Regions from separate parts of the Mesorhizobium sp. B263B2A genome, predicted to be linked through region 1. Evidence: riboswitches for the same ligand, from Rfam matches in the RefSeq annotation. Region 1 holds a riboswitch; the other holds the start of a gene.
What was found. Region 1 has a riboswitch for thiamine pyrophosphate ahead of LB568_RS24575 (YkoF family thiamine/hydroxymethylpyrimidine-binding protein). Riboswitches for the same ligand answer to the same signal wherever they lie in the genome.
Positions count from the first base shown of each region.

Region 1 (4,407 bases):
GCTTTTTTCTGGTGCTGGCGATATCAGGGCTGCTGCGGCGCTCGCCGGCTCCGCAAGAGCCCGTCGAGCGCGGCTCGCGTGTTTATCTCATGTGGATGGGCCTTGGGCCCGCGGCGCTGGTCATGGTCGCCTCGCTGTTTACCGGCACAGGCGAAGCCTGGGGCGCGCCGATGTACAATCTTGTCGGCGTCGTCGCGCTGGCGTTCTTGGGCCATCGGCTCGGCGCCACAGAGATGCGAAAACTGACGATCTGCGCATTCATCTGCATCGTCGGCATGTCAGGCGCCTATGCGGCCATCCGCTGGACGGACTGCAATGTGCGCGGGCGCATGGACGCCGTTTGCTGGCCGGCACGACCGATCTCGGACGAGGCCGAGGCAGTCTGGCACGCGGCTGTGCCCGGCCGACTCGACATCGTCGGCGGCGACACCAATCTGGCGATGCTGGCGGGTCTCAATGCCTATGACAAGCCGTCGATTTTCACCGACCTCGATATGCGGTTCGCGCCCTGGATCACACTGCAGCGGTTGCACGACCACGGCATGCTGATGGTTTGGCTGGGCCATGGCGTGCCACCGCAGTTGCACTCATGGCTGGACAACATTCCGGTCAAGACCGTTCTTTTCAACTGGTCGCAAGAGGCGCCGCCGGTGGCGATCAGTTTTGCCGCCATCCCGCCCGGCACGCGCCTGCCGCTTGCTGTCGACAGCCCGGCTGGACAACCGCACAGCTGAAGTCCACGGATCCGGTTCCGCGTCGTGCCATTTCGTCGGGGCATGGCCGCACGCACCGCCGGCGCCGCGCTCGGGCGACTGGACGAAGTCGCCGACAGTGCCCATTTATGGGAAATCCAATTTGTTGTCGTGCAATTCAAGACGGAAATCGCGGTCCGTTTTCCGTGAATTGCTTTTGAGGAGAGGTGACATGGCGACTTCGACCGAACGCGCAGTACTTGCCGGCGGCTGTTTCTGGGGCATGCAGGATTTGATACGGCGCTATCCCGGCGTCATCTCGACCCGTGTCGGCTACTCGGGCGGCGATGTGCCAAACGCCACCTATCGCAATCATGGCACGCACGCCGAGGCGATCGAGATCAATTTCGATCCGGCCGTGATCAGCTATCGCACGCTGCTGGAGCGCTTTTTCCAAATCCACGATCCGACGACACGCAACCGACAGGGCAACGATGTCGGAATGAGCTACCGTTCGGCGATCTACTACACCAGCGACGAGCAAAAGAACGTCGCCGAAGACACCATCGCCGATGTCGATGCCTCGGGCCTGTGGCCCGGCAAGGTCGTCACCGAAGTCGCGCCGGTCGGTGCTTTCTGGGAGGCCGAGCCGGAGCATCAGGATTATCTGGAGAAATATCCCAACGGCTACACCTGCCATTTCGTCAGGCCAGGCTGGAAGCTGCCGGTTCGAGAAAAAGCGGTACCGTAGATTCAGTCATACGACAGGATTTGAGAAGCCGCGGAGCGCTCGCTCCGCGGTTTCTTCTCATTGCAAATCCTACTTGCCGCAATGCTTGTCGTTAACCGTCGGCGCGGTGGTACCCGGCGACATGCCATTGGCATCGGGCTGCGCGCCCTGCGGATGGGCAGGACAATTCCGATCCGCGTTGGAGTTCATATCATCCAGCGTGCCAGTCGTGCTGTTGGTCACCGACGGGTCGACGGTGTTGGGCGAAGCTGGCGTATTCGGATCGACCGTGACCGACCTGCCGCTACCGGCTCCGTTGGTGCCGCTTGTGTCATTGCTCTGCGCCATGGCCGATGCGGCCAGGCCGATGGTGAGCGTCGAAGCTGCGAGGATTTTCATGAACATGGTTTGTCTCCATTTCTGTGAACTCGTCGCGTAGCGACTGGTGGGACAACCTCTCGGTCTGATGAAGGTTCCCGATAAATTCTCGCGCCGCCAGAGCCAATCGCTCCCACTCTGGCGCAATGCTTTTGGCGCAGTTCGCTGAAAAAAACGGCTTCCCCAATCGATCGAATAGTGCTTTAACGCGCCCATCCACAGGGGTGCTCCGTACGGTCGGGGCTGAGACGGGGGCGGCAAGCCCACAGACCCTAGAAGCTGATCTGGGTAATACCAGCGGAGCGAGGCGGGCTATGTTTTCAGGCGCACAGATTTCCCTATATCCCATGGCCGACGATTTCGTCGGCGTCATTTTGGGCGCGCTCGGTGCGCTCGATCCCTATCGTGACCGGCTCAGGATCGAGACCGACGACATCTCGACCTTGCTGGTCGGGCCGCCCGAAGTGCTGTTCCCGGCTCTGCGCGACCTGTTCGTGGCGGCCGCGCGCAGCGGCAAGCATTGCGTTTTGTCAGCCGCCATTTCGCGTGGCTGCCCAGGCGAGCCGGACGATCCGATCTGCCGCTCCGAGGCCTTCGGCGGACCTGTCGGGCCGCTCGGCCCGCGCAAGGAAGCCGCCATCGCAGCCGTGCATGGCGCGGTCGCCACCGGCCAGCCGGCGGCGGCGCAATTCTCGCTTTATGTGATGGGTACCGGTGACCACATGGACGAGATCTATGGTTGCATCGATTTCTTGAAACAGTCCGGCGTCTACGATCGCTCCAAAAATTTCTGCACCAAACTGCGCGGCGATACGGGCGCGATCTTTTCGGCGCTCAACGAAGCTTTCTGCCGCTTCGGGCCGGGTGCCGGCCACGTAACCCTCGACGTCACGGTTTCCGCCAACAGCCCCACTGCTGTCTGAACCGCTCGCGCCGATGCGCGACCGTCAAGGTTGTCCTCTCGTGGTCTCATCGTCATTCAGCCGCCCGCGTCACCTCGCGGGCATCCTCGCCAAGGCAGTACCGGCCGTAATGTCGGTCGGGTTGCTGCTCGTGGCCTGGGAACTCTACGCTACCTATTCCGGCATCAAGCCGACGACTCTGCCGGCGCCCTCGCGTGTCTTTGAGCAGGCGATGCTCAATCGTGACGCGCTGGTCGACAACGCCATTCCCACCATCCGCGCCACGCTCATCGGTTTTGCCTTTTCGCTCAGCGCCGCTTTCGCGCTGTCGATGTTGGTAGACTTCTTCCAGCCGCTGCGGCGCGCGCTTTTTCCCGTCTTCATCATCAGCCAGACCTTGCCGCTGGTTGCGATCGCGCCGCTGGTGGTGCTGTGGTTCGGCTTCGGGCTGGCGCCGAAGATCATGCTGGTGGCGCTGGTTACCTTCTTCCCGATGCTGGTGGCGCTGGTCGAGGGCTATGAGGCAACCGAGCCCGAGATCGGCCAGATGCTACGCGCCATGGGGGCAGGGCGCTGGCGCGTCTTCGTGCTGGCGCGGCTGCCTTCGGCGCTGCCATATTTCTTCGCTGGCCTGCGGATCTCCATCACCTATGCCGTCGTCGGCGCCATCTTCGCCGAATATGCGGGTGCCGCCAAGGGGCTGGGCATCTACATGCTCAACGCCAAGAACAATTTTCGCCCCGACCTGGTGCTGGCCGCCGTCGGCGTCAGCGCCGCGCTTACTCTCATCCTGTTCGGATTGACGGTGCTGCTGCAGCGCTTGGCCATGCCCTGGGAACGGGCCGCGGGCAAGCAAGCCGCGGCAGAGGCGGCGCGGAGATGAGCCGGCTCGAATTGCGACATGTGCGCAAGGCGTTTGGCGGGCTCGACGTTCTTGCCGACATTTCGCTCAACGTCGGTGCCGGCGAATTCGTCTCGATCCTCGGACCGTCGGGCGCCGGCAAGTCGACGCTGTTCCAGCTTCTGACCGGCGCCGAACATGGCGAAGGCGAGATGTTGTTCGACGGCGTGCCGCTCGACGATCACGGCCGGCATTTTGCCTTCATGCCGCAGCGCGATGCGTTGATGCCGTGGCGGCGCATCCTCGACAACGCGACACTCGGGCTCGAAGTGCAAGGCATCAAGCGCAAGGCAGCACGGGCGCGGGTCGCGCCGCTGTTCGCCGAATTCGGACTTGCCGGCTTCGAGCGGCATTTTCCGGCGCAGCTTTCGGGCGGCATGCGCCAGCGCGCGGCGCTGTTGCGCACGGTTGTGCAGGAGCGCGACATGCTTTTGCTCGACGAGCCTTTCGGCGCGCTCGACGCACTGACCCGCGCCGCCATGCAGCGTTGGCTCGAGCAGATGTGGCGGCACCATCGCTGGACGGCACTGCTGATCACCCACGATGTGCGCGAAGCCGTATACCTGTCCGACCGCATCTATGTGCTGTCGGCGCGCCCGGCCCGTGTGCTGCGTGAGATCAGGGTGCCGTTGCCGCGTCCGCGCGACCCGACCGGTGCCGCCGCGCGCCAGGCCATCGCACTCGAGGCCGAGATCCTCGACATTTTGCTCAACCCTCAACCCTCCAAAGGACATGACCATGACTGATCTGACGCGCCGGCAGGCCTTGCTGCTTACCCTCGCCAGCGGTCTTCCGCTGATCGCC
Region 1 covers NZ_JAIUIU010000018.1:69,664-74,070, forward strand. The annotation lists gene LB568_RS24560 (glycosyltransferase family 39 protein) at 1-734, shown strand, start outside; gene LB568_RS33575 (hypothetical protein) at 777-902, shown strand; gene msrA (peptide-methionine (S)-S-oxide reductase MsrA) at 925-1,443, shown strand; gene LB568_RS24570 (hypothetical protein) at 1,513-1,827, opposite strand; TPP riboswitch at 2,011-2,124, shown strand; gene LB568_RS24575 (YkoF family thiamine/hydroxymethylpyrimidine-binding protein) at 2,115-2,723, shown strand; gene LB568_RS24580 (ABC transporter permease) at 2,737-3,585, shown strand; gene LB568_RS24585 (ABC transporter ATP-binding protein) at 3,582-4,349, shown strand; gene LB568_RS24590 (ABC transporter substrate-binding protein) at 4,342-4,407, shown strand, end outside.

Region 2 (4,407 bases), on a different contig from region 1:
CTGCCCGCATCATAGGCGGGACGGACGGCGCGCAACGCGAAAGGCATCGCCATCACCGCATTGACGGTGACGACCATGACCGGGGCGATGGCGAAGACATCGCCGGCATGACGCAGCAGCAGGAACCAGCCGGCGCCGATGACGATGGGCGGCACGACCAGGACGAACCCCGCGCCGGTATCGGTGGCGTGTTCGAGCAGCGTCCTTGGCCCGGAGCGGCGGTTCAGCGCCAGCGCCCTGCGCGCCATGGTCAAGGCCAGCGACAGCATCACCGAAAGCAGCGCCGACAGGAAGGCCAGCACCGCACTCGTCAGCGTCGCCTGCCGGACCGCGGCCTCGCCGGCGAGCCGGCCGAGATCGGCGCCAAGCCCGGCGATCACCGTGGCCGCCATCGGTCCGGCAACGAACAGCAGCGCCAGCACGATGAGCGCCGCGTTCAGCCAGGTCTCGGTCCGGTTGACGGAGAGATAACGGCGCGGTGCGACCGGCAGGTTGGTGTCACCGACGACATTGGCGCCAAGCCGCGTCAGCGCCAGCACCACGATGAAGGTCAAGGCGATCTGCAGCAGCGTCAGCGCGACCGCCCGCGCCGGATCGAAATCGAAGCGGAGCGCCTGATAGATGCCGACTTCCAGCGTCGTCGCGCCTGGTCCGCCGCCGAGCGTCAGCACGATGGTGAAGGAGGTGATGCAGAGCATGAAGACAAGCCCGGCGACCCCGGGCAAGGCGGCGCGCAGCGTCGGCCATTCGATCAGCCGGAACGCCGGCCGCGCGCCCATGCCAAGCTGGCTCGCCAGCCGCCACTGGTCGGCAGGAATGGTCTGCAGCGTCTCGAGGAACAGCCGCGTGCTGAGCGGCAGGTTGAAGAAGACATGGGCGACGAGGATGCCGGACAGGCCGTAAATGCCTGGCCAGCCCTGGCCGCCGACCGCGCCGAACAGGCCGGCGAAATAACCGGCACGGCCGTAGAGCGCCAGGATCCCGAGCGCCGCGACGATGGCCGGCAGCGCCAGCGGCACGGCAAAGAGCTGCAGCATGAAGGCGCGGCCCGGGAAGCGCGGGTGCCGCGACAGCGCACGCGCCACGAACAGCGCCGGTATGACCGAGAGAAGTGTCGAAAGGGCGGCCTGCAAGAGCGTGAAGCGCACGACGCGCAGCAGATAGGGATCGAAGGCCGCCCAAGCGCCCGTGAGATCGTGGGCGCCCTCGACAAGCAGCCCGGCAAACGCGCCACCGATCAGCAGCGCGATCGCGGAAAGCGCGGTGATGCCGGCGCTGACGCGGGGGTCGGTGGGGTGGCGCGTATGCATTTCGCGCTACCCAACACTGTGGTGGGTATCGATCGAAGGAAATACCTGGCGAAGGCCGAGCCCACCCCCCTCTGTCCTGCCGGACATCTCCCCCTCAAGGGGGGAGATTGCGCACGCGGAGGCTTTCGCTATTCTCCAATGCTGCTGGACTTGGCTAGGCGCCAAAACTGCCAATCTCCCCCCTTGAGGGGGAGATGGCCGGCAGGCCAGAGGGGGGCGGCTTGGCGCAAACATCCGACGAGACTTGAACCCTACCTGCTCATCACCGAAAGCCATTCGTCCACCCAGGCCTTGCGGTTGGCGGCGACCTCCTGCGGGCTGAACAGCAAGGTCTTGGTCGGCTTGACCAGTTTGCCGAAGGCCGGGTTGAGCGGCTTGTCGGTCTTGCCGGCGGGGAACATCCAGTTGGTCTCGGGGATGGCGTCCTGGAACTTCGGGCTGGTCATGAAGGCCATGAACTTTGCAGCCAGCGGGTTCTTGGCGCCCGTCGTGGTGATGCCGGCAACCTCGATCTGCAGATATTCGCCCTCCTCGAAGGAAGCCGCCTGGTAGCGCTCGGTGTTCTCGGCGATCATGTGATAGGCCGGCGACGTGGTGTAGGACAGCACCATCGGCGCCTCGCCCTTGGTGAACAGGCCATAGGCCTCGCTCCAGCCTGGCGTCACCGTCAGCACCTTCGCCTTGAGCTTGGCCCAGGCCTCCGGCGCCTTGTCGCCATAGACCGATTTGACCCACAGAAGCAGGCCGAGACCCGGCGTGGAAGTGCGCGGATCCTGGATGACGATCTTGTCGTCGGCACTGCCCTCGACCAGATCCTTAAGGCTCTTGGGTGGGTTCTTCAGCTTTTCGGTGTCGTAGACGACGGCGAAATAGCCATAGTCGAAGGGGACAAAAGTATCGTCGCTCCAGCCGCCCGGCACATCGACGTCGGACACCGCGCCATGCGGCGCGAACAGGCCTGTCGCCTTGGCATCGGCGGTGAGATTGGTGTCGAGGCCGAGCACGATATCGGCTTTGGTCGAGGCCCCTTCGAGCTTGACGCGGTTGAGCAGCGCCACGCCGTCGGCGACCGAGACGAACTCGACATCGCAGCCGCATTCGGCCTCGAATTCCTTCTTCACCACGGGGCCTGGACCCCAGTCGGCGGTGAAGCTTTCATAGGTGTAGACGGTGAGCTTGTCCTTGGCCAAGGCCGGCCCGGACAGCGCCAGAACCGCTGCCGAGACAAGAGAGTATAAAAGCGTGCGCATCGGCGCCTCCTTCGTTCGAGTTGAAAGGAATTGAGGCGTCGGACTGTCCGAAACGTCTAATCCCTCCGCCGGTACAAACCGGATCAGGTTCAGCGGGTTGGCGAGACTGCCTCTCAGCCGGTCCGCGAAGATCGCGTCCGGCACCCCGTTAGAGCGTTTCGACACATAGGCCGGGCCAATGAACCGCGCAAGTGGGAGTTTGCCGCCTTCCGTTTCGCGTGTCGGGCTGGTAAGGGCCACACGATATGAGCACATTCACCATCCTGCTTGGCGGCGATCTCATCCGCACGCCGCGGCTCGACCGCCAGATCGAAGGCTGCCGCGTGATCGCCGCCGACGCCGGCATCGGCCATGCGCGGCTGCTCGGCCTTGTCCCGGAACTCTGGGTGGGTGATTTCGATTCGGTACCGGCCAATCTGCTTGACGATCTGGCCGCCGTGCCCCGCCAGACCTTTCCGGCGGAGAAGGACAAGACCGATGGCGAACTGGCGATCGCCGCCGCACTCGAACGAGGCGCGACCCGCCTGGTGCTGGCAGGCGCTTTCGGCGGCAAACGGGCCGACCATGCTTTCCTGCATCTGTCGCTCGCCCTGCGGCTGGCCGAGACCGGCACCGGAGTGGTGCTGACCAGCGGCGCCCAGGAAGGCGTGCCCTTGCTGTTGGGAAAGACGGGTTTCGACTATACCGACGGCACGCTGTTTTCGATCCTCGGCTTTTCAGACCTCGCCGGCCTGACCGTCACCGGCGCCAAATGGCCGCTCAACCAGGTCGAGGTGGCCTTCGGTTCGTCGCTGACCATCTCCAACGAGGTCCGGGGGGGCCTCGAAATCGCGCTCGGCCACGGCCGCGCGCTGCTGCTCGCTCATCCCTATCCCTTGCCCGAAAGCTGACATGGCCCCGCCTCTTCTCAACCTCGACGGGATAAAACTGACCTTTGGCGGCACGCCGCTGCTCGATGGCGCCGCCTTGACCGCTTCGGCCGGCGACAAGATCGCGCTGGTCGGCCGCAACGGCTCGGGCAAGTCGACGCTGCTCAAGATCGCCGCCGGCCTGATCGAACCCCAGGACGGCGAGGTGTTCCGCCAGCCGTCGGCGACCGTGCGCTATCTGCCGCAGATGCCCGACATGGAAGGTTTCGCAACGGTCCGCGCCTATGTCGAGGCAGGGCTTGGCCCCGCCGATGATCCCTACCGCGCCAGCTATCTGATGGAGCATCTCGGCCTGTCGGGCGAGGAGCGGCCGAACGATCTGTCCGGTGGCGAGGCCAGGCGCGCCGCCCTTGCCCGCGTCATGGCGCCGGAACCGGACATCCTGCTGCTTGATGAGCCGACCAACCATCTCGATCTGTCGGTCATCGAGTGGCTGGAAGAAGAGCTTGTCCGCACCTCATCGGCACATATCGTCATCTCGCACGACCGCCGTTTCCTCGAACGCGTCTCGCGCGCCACCATCTGGCTCGACCGCGGCCAGACCCGCAGGCTCGACAAGGGTTTTGGCCATTTCGAGGAGTGGCGCGATCAGGTGCTGGAAGAGGAAGAGCGCGAGCAGCACAAGCTCGGCCGCCAGATCGTGCGCGAGGAGCACTGGCTGCGCTATGGCGTGACGGCGCGGCGCAAGCGCAACATGCGCCGCCTCGGCGAGTTGCAGACCATGCGCAAGAATTTTCGCGGCCATCGCGGCGCCGAGGGTTCGGCGACCATGGTGGCCAGCGACGCCGCCGAATCCGGCAAGCTGGTGATCGAAGCCAAGAACATCGAGAAGAGTTTTGGCGATCTCACCGTGGTCAAGGGATTCTCGACCCGCATCCAGCGCGGCGACCGCGTCGGCCTCGTCGGACCGAACGGCGC
Region 2 covers NZ_JAIUIU010000004.1:46,587-50,993, reverse strand. The annotation lists gene thiP (thiamine/thiamine pyrophosphate ABC transporter permease) at 1-1,310, opposite strand, end outside; gene thiB (thiamine ABC transporter substrate binding subunit) at 1,562-2,560, opposite strand; TPP riboswitch at 2,604-2,718, opposite strand; gene LB568_RS09440 (thiamine diphosphokinase) at 2,806-3,450, shown strand; gene LB568_RS09435 (ABC-F family ATP-binding cassette domain-containing protein) at 3,452-4,407, shown strand, end outside.
Region 2: another riboswitch for thiamine pyrophosphate. It lies ahead of thiB (thiamine ABC transporter substrate binding subunit); the one in region 1 lies ahead of LB568_RS24575 (YkoF family thiamine/hydroxymethylpyrimidine-binding protein).